Regions from separate parts of the Pleurocapsa sp. FMAR1 genome, predicted to be linked through region 3. Evidence: riboswitches for the same ligand, from Rfam matches in the RefSeq annotation. Region 3 holds a riboswitch; each other region holds the start of a gene.
What was found. Region 3 has a riboswitch for cobalamin ahead of SLP02_RS19905 (DUF1636 domain-containing protein). Riboswitches for the same ligand answer to the same signal wherever they lie in the genome.
Positions count from the first base shown of each region.

Region 1: it holds a riboswitch for cobalamin, as region 3 does, so the genes downstream of both, SLP02_RS13060 (HupE/UreJ family protein) here and SLP02_RS19905 (DUF1636 domain-containing protein) in region 3, are expected to answer to the same signal.
Region 2: it holds a riboswitch for cobalamin, as region 3 does, so the genes downstream of both, SLP02_RS04200 (sirohydrochlorin chelatase) here and SLP02_RS19905 (DUF1636 domain-containing protein) in region 3, are expected to answer to the same signal.

Region 1 covers NZ_OY762512.1:2,708,918-2,712,200, forward strand. Annotated here, with positions in the region: gene SLP02_RS13050 (COP23 domain-containing protein) at 1-34, opposite strand, end outside; gene cobW (cobalamin biosynthesis protein CobW) at 198-1,244, opposite strand; gene SLP02_RS13060 (HupE/UreJ family protein) at 1,268-1,939, opposite strand; cobalamin riboswitch at 2,258-2,406, opposite strand; gene SLP02_RS13065 (lysylphosphatidylglycerol synthase domain-containing protein) at 2,528-3,283, opposite strand, start outside.
Region 2 covers NZ_OY762512.1:844,095-847,377, reverse strand. Annotated here, with positions in the region: gene SLP02_RS04205 (HEAT repeat domain-containing protein) at 1-760, shown strand, start outside; gene SLP02_RS04200 (sirohydrochlorin chelatase) at 766-1,758, opposite strand; cobalamin riboswitch at 1,783-1,982, opposite strand; gene SLP02_RS04195 (high light inducible protein) at 2,213-2,356, opposite strand; gene bioB (biotin synthase BioB) at 2,465-3,283, opposite strand, start outside.
Region 3 covers NZ_OY762512.1:4,071,934-4,075,216, reverse strand. Annotated here, with positions in the region: gene SLP02_RS19910 (hypothetical protein) at 1-561, shown strand, start outside; cobalamin riboswitch at 649-796, shown strand; gene SLP02_RS19905 (DUF1636 domain-containing protein) at 1,275-1,658, shown strand; gene dnaG (DNA primase) at 1,695-3,283, opposite strand, start outside.

The DNA of each region.
Region 1 (3,283 bases), 1.4 Mb from region 3:
CAGCAAGTATGACCGCTAACGATTTAATTTTCATGGTAATTGAGATAGATAGTGTGAGCTATAGGAAAAAGGATACGTTAAGTATTTATATCTAATACTAATGTAGCAAACCTTGCTTCGTAAGAGTTTTTCACCTTGACAAATTATAAACTGCACACTATGTAAAACTGAATTAAGTACAATGTCAGCGATCAAAACTAGATTACTGCCTTATCGCCCAAAATAGATTGTTCTATTAAATCTCGCTTTAAGTTATGTCCAATTAGCACTAAGCGAGTTTGTCTTGGTTCATCGGCTGCCCACGGGCGATCGTAAAAGGTATCAAAACGATTGCCTACTCCCTGCAACACCAAGCGCATTGACTTATTTGGCACATTGATAAATCCTTTGACGCGATAAATCTCTTGTTCTTGAAGCAATTGCTTGAGTTGTTTAGTTAAAGCTTCAGGCTCAAAGGCTTGTTCTGATATTAGTTCAATGGAATTAATATCATCGTCGTGTTCATGTTCTGCTTCGTGATCGTGATGAGAATGACGGCTATCTAAATGATCTTCAACCGCAGCATTAAAGCCTAATAAAAGGTCTGGAGCGATTTCTCCTTTGCTTACAGTGACTATTTTTACCCCAGGCTGTAATTCTTGTTTTAGCCAAGCTTTGATTTTGCTCAATCTATCTTCATCAACCAAATCAGTCTTGGTCAGCAACACCATGTCAGCACAGGCTAGCTGATCTTCAAAAAGTTCCTCAAGGGGCGTTTCGTGTTCTAAATTAGGATCTGCCTGTCTTTGAGACTCTAAAGCGTCAATATCTCCTACTAAGTTGCCTGTTGCCAAAGCATGGCAGTCTACTACGGTTACTACTCCGTCTACAGTGGCACTATTGCGAATTGCGGGCCAACGAAATGCTTGAATTAAAGGCTTGGGCAAAGCCAATCCCGAAGTTTCAATCAAAAGACAGTCAATTTGATCGCGACGCTTCAGCAATTCTTGCATGACTGGATAAAATTCTTCCTGCACAGTGCAGCACAAACAACCATTGGTAAGTTCAACAATATTACTATCGCCATCTTCTTCATCGCAAACTTGACACGATCGCAATAAATCACCATCAATACCTACTTCGCCAAACTCATTAACCAAGACGGCGATGCGTCTTCCTTGGTTGTTTTGCAGTAGATGGCGCACTAAGGTTGTTTTGCCTGCGCCTAAGAAGCCTGAAATTACGGTAACGGGAATTTTGTGCATAATAATTAAAGTCTGATAAATAATTAACCTAAGATGTTGCTGGAGAGAAAGGCAAACCCAATACCACACACGGCAAATCCAGCAAAACGTAGAGGTAAGCTGGGTGATCCCGAAGCTCTTTTGAGAATCGATTTGCCGACATAAAAAGCGATCGCGCTAATCCCTAGCTGAATTAAACAAAAACCAAGTAGATAAGCCCCTACAGCATTAGCCCTAGCACCGACAATAGATTCGCCATAGGCATAACCATGAAAAATACCAGCAATCGCAGCAATAATAATTAATAAAGCTAAATTAGTTTTATTTTCTTTTGCCAAGAAGATGCCCACAATTAGCACTGAAGCTGAAATAATTAATTCTGGTATCGGTAGATTAACGCTTTGTAAATGTATGCCTGTACCCACAGCCGTAGCCAGAATAAATGTCAGAGGAATAACCATACCTAATTTGCTGCTTAAAGCTGCTAATAAGCCAATAGCAATCACAAAAACGAGATGATCGATGCCAATTACAGGATGACCCAAACCAGCAAGAAACCCCGATGCAAAACTGCTAGGAAGTTTTCCACCGCTAGCATGATGAGCCAGCGCAGGGGAAGGGATAAGCAGTAAGCTAATGCTCCCGAAGACACTAGCCAGAAAACCCAAAGCAATTACCTTACGAGAAAGTTGCGCGATCGCACTATTTTTGTTCATAATTTGTGATTAAATTTGATTCAAAACCCTGTAAACACCAATCAATAGCTACAGATATTTTGTTTTTTTGAATAACAAAATTCAGCAAAACAAACTTTAGAGTAGTAATTAACTAATTAGTTGTTTGTCAGCCAAAAGCACGGTACTTCAATTTCTACCGCTCCATTATTAAATTAAGAAGTGCTTTTTGTTTGAAATTATTTTGGTTTATTACTAGTAATAAATGCTTAAAAAAGTTAAAGCTACGTAGAGTAAGCCAACGACAATTGTTATGAAGTGAATTTAACATTATCTGTACCTCGCAGATATGATCTAAGTGTGGTTGTATATAGTATCGGCGGGCATTCTGACTACAGAAATTGACGACAATCTCTTTACAGTTGCGGGACAGTGCCAGATTTTCACTGAACTTTCCCCTTTACATTTAATGACTGCTCATCATTAAAACCGAATTTTAGATAGGCAGTATATTTTTGTTTTACTACCATCTGTCAATCTACCACAGACAGGAGAAATTGAAATAATTTAGCTCGCAAATACTGTGTGTATTAACATGAAACACAAAAAAGCGAGTTTGCCTGAATAGAATTAACTATTACTTTTCCAGCATACTCCTGCGGCGATCGCTTCTGCTAAGATGCTAATTAGGCGATACAGTGCCACTGCTGCTATTTCTGCGGGAAACTGAGTATTATCTAAAAGACTAAAAGCGGTAACCTCAAATACTCCCAAGCCTCCTGGCGCGCCTGGAACAATCAAGCCTAACAACCAAGCAAAGCTAAAGGCACTGGTTAATTGAGGAATCTGTTGCCACGTCACAGACTGCAACGCCATAAAAGTCAGCATAAATCCAGTTGCTCTAAAAACAACAAATCCAATTTCCCCTAGAAAAGGAATAAAAGGATATCGATCTAATTTAATAGCTTGTGCCGCGATCGCATCAGCTTTGTTTTTACTACGGCTCAATCGGTGTAAGAGTTGATTGATGATGAAGGGATGTATGCCAATTAGCACTACTACTAAGCCAGCCAAACTTAAAATGCTGATAGCAGATAACAAAATCTGAGAATCAACATTGATTGTTAGCCAGCTTAATTTATCAGTAATCAAATTAATAATCTTCAAGACAAATAACGAAATTGGCGAATCTATATCCTCTGACCAAATCAACCCGCTACTGGTCAAACCAATAAATAAGGCTGCTGCTGCCATTAATAATGGCTCTAACAAGACACAAAGAGTTGCAGCACCCCTTGAACCTCCTTTGCGCTCGACAACGGTTATTCTGCCATAAAAGTGCCAGATGTTACCTGGGCAATATTTAGCAATATTGGTTAATAGATA
Region 2 (3,283 bases), 3.2 Mb from region 3:
TACTTTAGCTCGTTTGACTAATGACTATAGCCAGATGGATCGGGTTGTCGAGTTTTTGCAACACGATGATATTAACGCCAGACGCGCCTGCATTCAAGATTTAATTGATACAGAATACTATCAGGCAATTTCCGCGATCGCTTTTGCACCTATCTCTATAGCATTTCGCTTACGAGGCATGAGATTACTTGCTGCTGCGGGTATAGCTGCGGGTAAAATAACTTTTGCTGAAATTGAACCTAGCTTAGATCGAGTAATCCGCGATCGCCCTCAAGACATTGAAATGGTACACGAGTACGATCAGCCACCATCGATAGAGTTTTTAATTAGAGAACTTTACCATACCGATTTTGGCAGGTGCTATCTGGCAGGAAAAACCCTTTTAGAAGTTTACCCTGAGCTTGCACCCCAAGCTTTATTGCAAACCTACCAAGAAGAAGCGCATAACGACTATGGCGCACATTTCCATGTGGTTAAGCTGTTGGGTTTACTTAATTACCAGCCTAGTTACGAGCTAATTGTAGAAGCCCTACACAATACCTCGCCTCAGTTTCAAAAATCCCGCGCAGCAGCAGCGATCGCTTTAGCAAATCTTCAAGCAACTCAAGCAATTTCCTTACTAAAAGAAACTTTAAATACGCCAATTTTTGAGCTTAAATATGCTTGTCTGTTAGCCTTAGAACAGCTAAAAGCTCCTTGCTGGTCAATGGTAGCTGATGATTCAAATCCGCTAATCAAAGCTAAAGCTAACAAACAATAACTAATCTAGGGTGTTTTCCAGATACGTTGATGATAATCTTTTACCTTGGCATAAGGATCGCTATTGTCGTGATGATGGTGATGTCCATGTTCATGTCCGTGTCCGTGTCCATGTCCATGTTCATCTACTGCTGCCAGACGAAACTTACACATTTCACAGTTCATCGCCACTTGACCTAGCTGCGCCTCAATTTCTCTTTCTCTAATTACCTCCAATAGCTGAGGGGCAATTCCCATTTCTGGTAAGCAAGCAAAATCAATCTCAGGATGTCGTTCTTCTTGTTGGGCAGTAATATCAAAAATTTTTTCCATTAACGTGCCTGTAAACATGAAATAGGGCAGGACAATTACCCGTTTAGCCTGATGCAAATATGCCCGACTAAAACCTGGTTCTAAACGAGGATGAGTAATACCAATAAAGCAGGTTTCTACTGTTTTGTAGCCACTACCTTCCCAGATTATGCGAGCTAGTTTGTACACATCACCATTAGCATCAGGATCGCTCGAACCCCTGCCGACAAATAGCAGTACAGTATCTTCGCGGTCAATATTACGGGGGTTATATTCTGGCTTGTCCAACTCTGCCAAGCGATCGCGCCATAGCTCGATAATTTTAGGAGTAATCCCAAAATGGCGACCATAATTAAAGCTTAACTGAGGATAGGGCGATCGCGATCGGTCTAGCTCGTTGGTAACATCAAATTTATTGTGTCTGGCAGCAAACAACAAAATTGGCAAAGCTGTAATTTCTGTATAGCCTTGTTCAACGCAAGCTATTACAGCTTCTTGAATTGTCGGCTGAGTAAGCTCTAAAAAGCCAGGAATAACAGGACGAGAAGTATCCAATTTTTTATAAGCTTCGACAAAATCAATAAAGGTTTGTCTACCTCGTTCATTTTTTGTACCATGACCAATCATTAATAAAGGTCTTTGATAAGGCAATGGCTGTAATTTAAGTTGATTAATACTCGATTGCAGAGAAGAATTGACAAAAACCATCTGTACCTCGCAGATTTGTTAATTAGGTTAACTATTTTGAGCGGCGGGTATTCTGACTTAGAGATTGTTGACTATTTAACTTGCGCATTCCCTTGCGCCTAACGGCGACGCGGGGTCGCTCGTCAACCTCATCACAGTTGCGGGACAGTGTTGGATTTACACCAGTCTTTCCCCATTACTTCTAATGACTGTTTCCCATTAGAACCGACTTATCTCGATCATACTCTTAGTCATATTCAAGTAAATCAGGAATTTAGCTTAAATTAAGACTTGTATAGCCAAAATAAGCTGTTAACCAAAAATCGAAGTTTCTGGCGATGTCTAAACATAAACTTGGCTTCAGACACCAAAATAAAGGAGTTTGGTACAACAATTGCTTGTTGTACCAAACTCCTTTAGTGATTAGAATCTATTTGATTTATGTATGATTGCAGTTGATAGTCTCTGGAGAGAACTACATGATTCCAATTTGGCTAAGAATTCCCTGACCAGTAAAGTACTCTACAGCAACACCAATGACAAAGCCTAACATAGCTAGGCGACCATTCCAGTCTTCTGCGAATTTAGTAAAGCCGAATTTATTTCCTTGGTTTTCCATTAGTTGTGACCTTGTTAAGATATATCACTTACTATTGTAATTAATATAAATTTTTGTTGCAATAGATTTACAAAATAACTTTCTAATAGTTTTGAACGTCAGTTCGGGTTAACGGGTTAAGATGATATTGTCTTCTACGTTTAAAATTGAACCATCGGGGTTTTCTAAGACAAATCCCCCATCGCGAATCATAGCTAAATCAGCGTCTTCTGATTGTCCAGTGGTGGTAAGATAGTCGCCGACAAAAATAGAGTTAGCAGGATATAAACCCATTACCTGTAGCGATCGCAAGTGGACTTCTCTCCCCCCCGCAATTCTGATTTCTTGCTTAGGCAGAATAAATCTAAATAGGCTTAAGATTCGTAAACAGCGACGGGGATTTAGCTGATTAACGTCGCTTAAAGGTGTGCCAGCAATGGGAATTAGAAAGTTAACTGGCACGCTGGTAACGTCTAACTCTCGCAAAGAATAAGCCAAGTCGATAATATCTTCATCGGTTTCATTCATGCCCAGAATTCCCCCTGAACAAGTCGTAATACCTGCTTTTTGGACGTTTTTAATTGTTGCCACGCGATCGCGAAAAGTATGAGTGCTACAAATATTCTCGTGGTGATTTTCTGAAGTATTGAGATTATGGTTAACTCGATCTACTCCCACTTCAGCTAAACGTTGGGTTTGAGATTCATTGAGTAACCCCAAACAGGCACAGATCTTTAAGTCGTGTTTCTCTTTGACGGCTTTAAAGGCATCTAATACGTTGTTAAAGACAGATTCCGAAGGCGATCGCCCTGAAATAGCCATGCAAAACGTACCTGCTTTTAAATCTGCTGCCTTATCTGCTGCCTGGACAATTCTTGCTTGGGCTATCAAAGGATATTTCTCAATCTCGGCGGTTGAAATTTTTGATTGAGAACAATAGTTGCAGTC
Region 3 (3,283 bases):
GGGCTTGTTAGTCTTTTGAGTTTATCTGTAGTTTCATGCAGTGAACAATTTGATAATCAAGAGCTATCAACAGACTCAGATAAAGAAGTAACCAACGAGCAAAAACTAACATACTATGCAAACGACCTCGGTATTAGAGTATTACACTCTTCTTTAATATCTATTAACAAGCTTGGTGCTGCCCACTCTGCGTATGATAACGAAAATCAGTGCCTAACCACGATGGAGTTTACAACAGCACCTCAGTTATGGGAACCGCCTTACTATAAAATCTTAGAATCTGCTACTCAGGGCGAAAAAAAGGAATACAATTTACCAGGAATTACTGGAATCAACACTGTTAGTCAAGAAGAAAATTTATCAATTTTTTATGGCGAACTTTTATCTTCGCCTCTTGCAAGTAAGGTTTTGCAAATTCGTACTGCTAATTTAGAATGCCAAGAATTACATTTAACTATTTTGGATGGTATATATCAGCAATGTAATGAAATAAGAGCTAAAGTCAGGTTAACTCAGTGCGATAAATGTATCAACTTTATTCTATGTAGAAAGTTTAAGTAAAAAGATTGCTTTAACTATAAACAAAGATACTTAGTGAAAAAATTGAGCTTAATTACTAACAATTATTGCTAAGAAAATAATAATATGATACCTTAAACATTATTCGGTTCTAATGAAAATCAGCCATTAGAAGTAATGGGGAAAGATTGGTGTAAATCCAACGCTGTTCCGCAACTGTAACGAGAAGATTAAAACTCTCTAAGTCAGAATGCCCGCCGATGCTAACACTACATGAACAAACTAATCTGCGAGGTACAGATGTTTAAACACTTTCTAGTTTCAACAACTATTTATTATCTGTTTGGAATATTGCCCACCACGTTACGGCAGCCCACAGAGTAATTATTAAACGCAGTTTTACCAAGATTTTAAGCGCGATTCCCAATAGCAATATTTTGAGTAAATTGATTATTACTCAAGCTGTTTTGCTGGCAACATTAGCAACTAAATTGATTATTCTAATTGCTAAAAGTCAAGCCAAGAGCTATCAGAAAATAGTGTTTCAATCGCTATACAGAATAAATCTGCTTGGGTAAAACCTAATAAATGATCAACCAGTAAATAGGGTATGAGATTGTAGTTGATTTAGGTTAGCAATCTACTTCATACCGCATAGTTTTTGATGCCGATTCGCTCTCAATTTGATTCTTATTATTAATCGAGTTGTCGTTCTTTTTTCCTTATTTTAATTCACCTATTTTTTTGAAATCACCATGACTGAACATACATTATTAGTTTGTAGCCTGTGTCGCTTTTCCGAGACTCAAAAAAAGAAACACGGACTGTCGGGAGGACAACACCTGATCGAAGAACTGCAAAAAGGTTTGGATAATTGTGACTGGAGCGATCGCATTACTATCCAACCCGTATCCTGTATGGCAGCTTGTCGCCGTTCCTGTGCCGTTACTTTAGCTGCTAATGATAAGCTGACCTTTGTTTTGGATCGACTTGCACCTATAGAATCTGCACCCGATTTATTAAAATTTATCGAGCAATATGTTACCTCGCCCCAAGGGAAAGTTCCTTACCGAGAACGTTCTAAAGCTATTCAACAAGCTACCTCATTTATTTTACCCCCCTTAACCAATTCTCATTAATTAAAGTGTATTGCATAATTAAATTATGTAAAAGATCTACTGAGTAATGGGATCTTGAGAGAAAGCCAAGCGTATTTGTTCTAGTTGTCTAATTTTTTCGACGGCGGTTTGAATTTCTTGGTAATGATATTTCATTAGCTTTAAATCTGTAGCAGGATCGAGATTCTGTAGCTGTTCTGCACAGTAGATCTGACGCTTTTGGTAGTTTACCTGTTCTAGAGAAGCGATCGCTTCTGCTACTCTTATATCTGCCCGAAAAACATCTTCTTGGGTTTTTTCATCTAAATGAAACAGTTTTGTCACTGTATTCATTTTTTTAGGAAAATCTAAACTACGGTTATGTAATTCACTTAATAGTGGATTAGCATTCTCTAATGATGGACGAGGTAAATTATCTTCAATGGCGATAATTTGTTGCCATAAAAACCGATGAACAGCAATGCTAAATAATAAGTCTTTGCTTTCTAGCTGCTCAATAATCTGCTCTCGATATCGAGAATAATGAATATAAATCCTCAGCAATAAAGTTTCTGCTTGTTCTAATAGTTCACTTTCAGGATGACTGGCGATCGCAAAAGCTGGTTTAGCTGAGTCAGAATTATTTTTCTGCTGCTTAGTAAAATTTCTCTGATATCTAGGACGAGGCGATTTGATTTGTGACTTGAGGGTAGCCAGATTTTGTAAAACTAGTCTGGCATCTCCCTGACTAAGAAGTTCGGCACATTGAGTTAAGTAATGGTTGCGTTGATTTGCATCCTGTAATTTATTTAACAGCACGATCATTGCTGCTGCTACTTGTTGAAACTGATCGGCAGCCTTCATGCTTTTGTCTGCCGTTAAGCGGCTAATTAGCCAATCCAACCATAAGGGGGCAGCTTCTAAAGCCTGATAATATAATACTGCGCCATCTTCCCTGCTTTTAACAAATTCATCCGCATCTTTGCCACCAGGAAGATTGAGAATACGTAGCTGTACTACTCCGCCATAGACTAAATCTTCGACTTCAGCGATCGCTCTTTCTGTAGCTTTTTTGCCAGCATCATCCGCATCAAAGTTAAGAATTACCTGTTTAGAAGGAGTAAAGCGCAGTAGCTGCTTAAGCTGATTTTGAGTAAAGGCTGTACCCAAAGATGCCACCACATTACCAATACCTGCTTCGTGAAGTGCGATCGCATCAAAATAGCCTTCTACTACCACTGCACAGTCAGCTTGGCTGATATGAGTCTTAGCCCGATCTAAGGCAAACAAAGTTTTACTTTTATCAAATAGAGGTGTTTGGGGAGAGTTAAGATATTTTGGCTGATCTTCTTCCTTCAGACTCCGACTACCAAAGCCGATAATTCTGCCCTGGATGTCCATAATGGGAATCATTAGGCGATCGCGAAATACATCGTAATACCCGCCACCTGTTTTACGGGGTTTAATTAATCCTGCTTGTTCAACAAAATTAACAGGATAGCGTTTTTGCTCAACTAAATATCGATAAAGGGTTTCCCAACCCGCAGGCGCATAACCTAGTTGAAACTTACTGATAGTTGCGTCTTCTATCTGTCTTTGATGACGCAAATAATTAAGTGCAAATTCTCCAAAAGACTGATGGAGAGCGTGTTGATAAAAGCTGGACG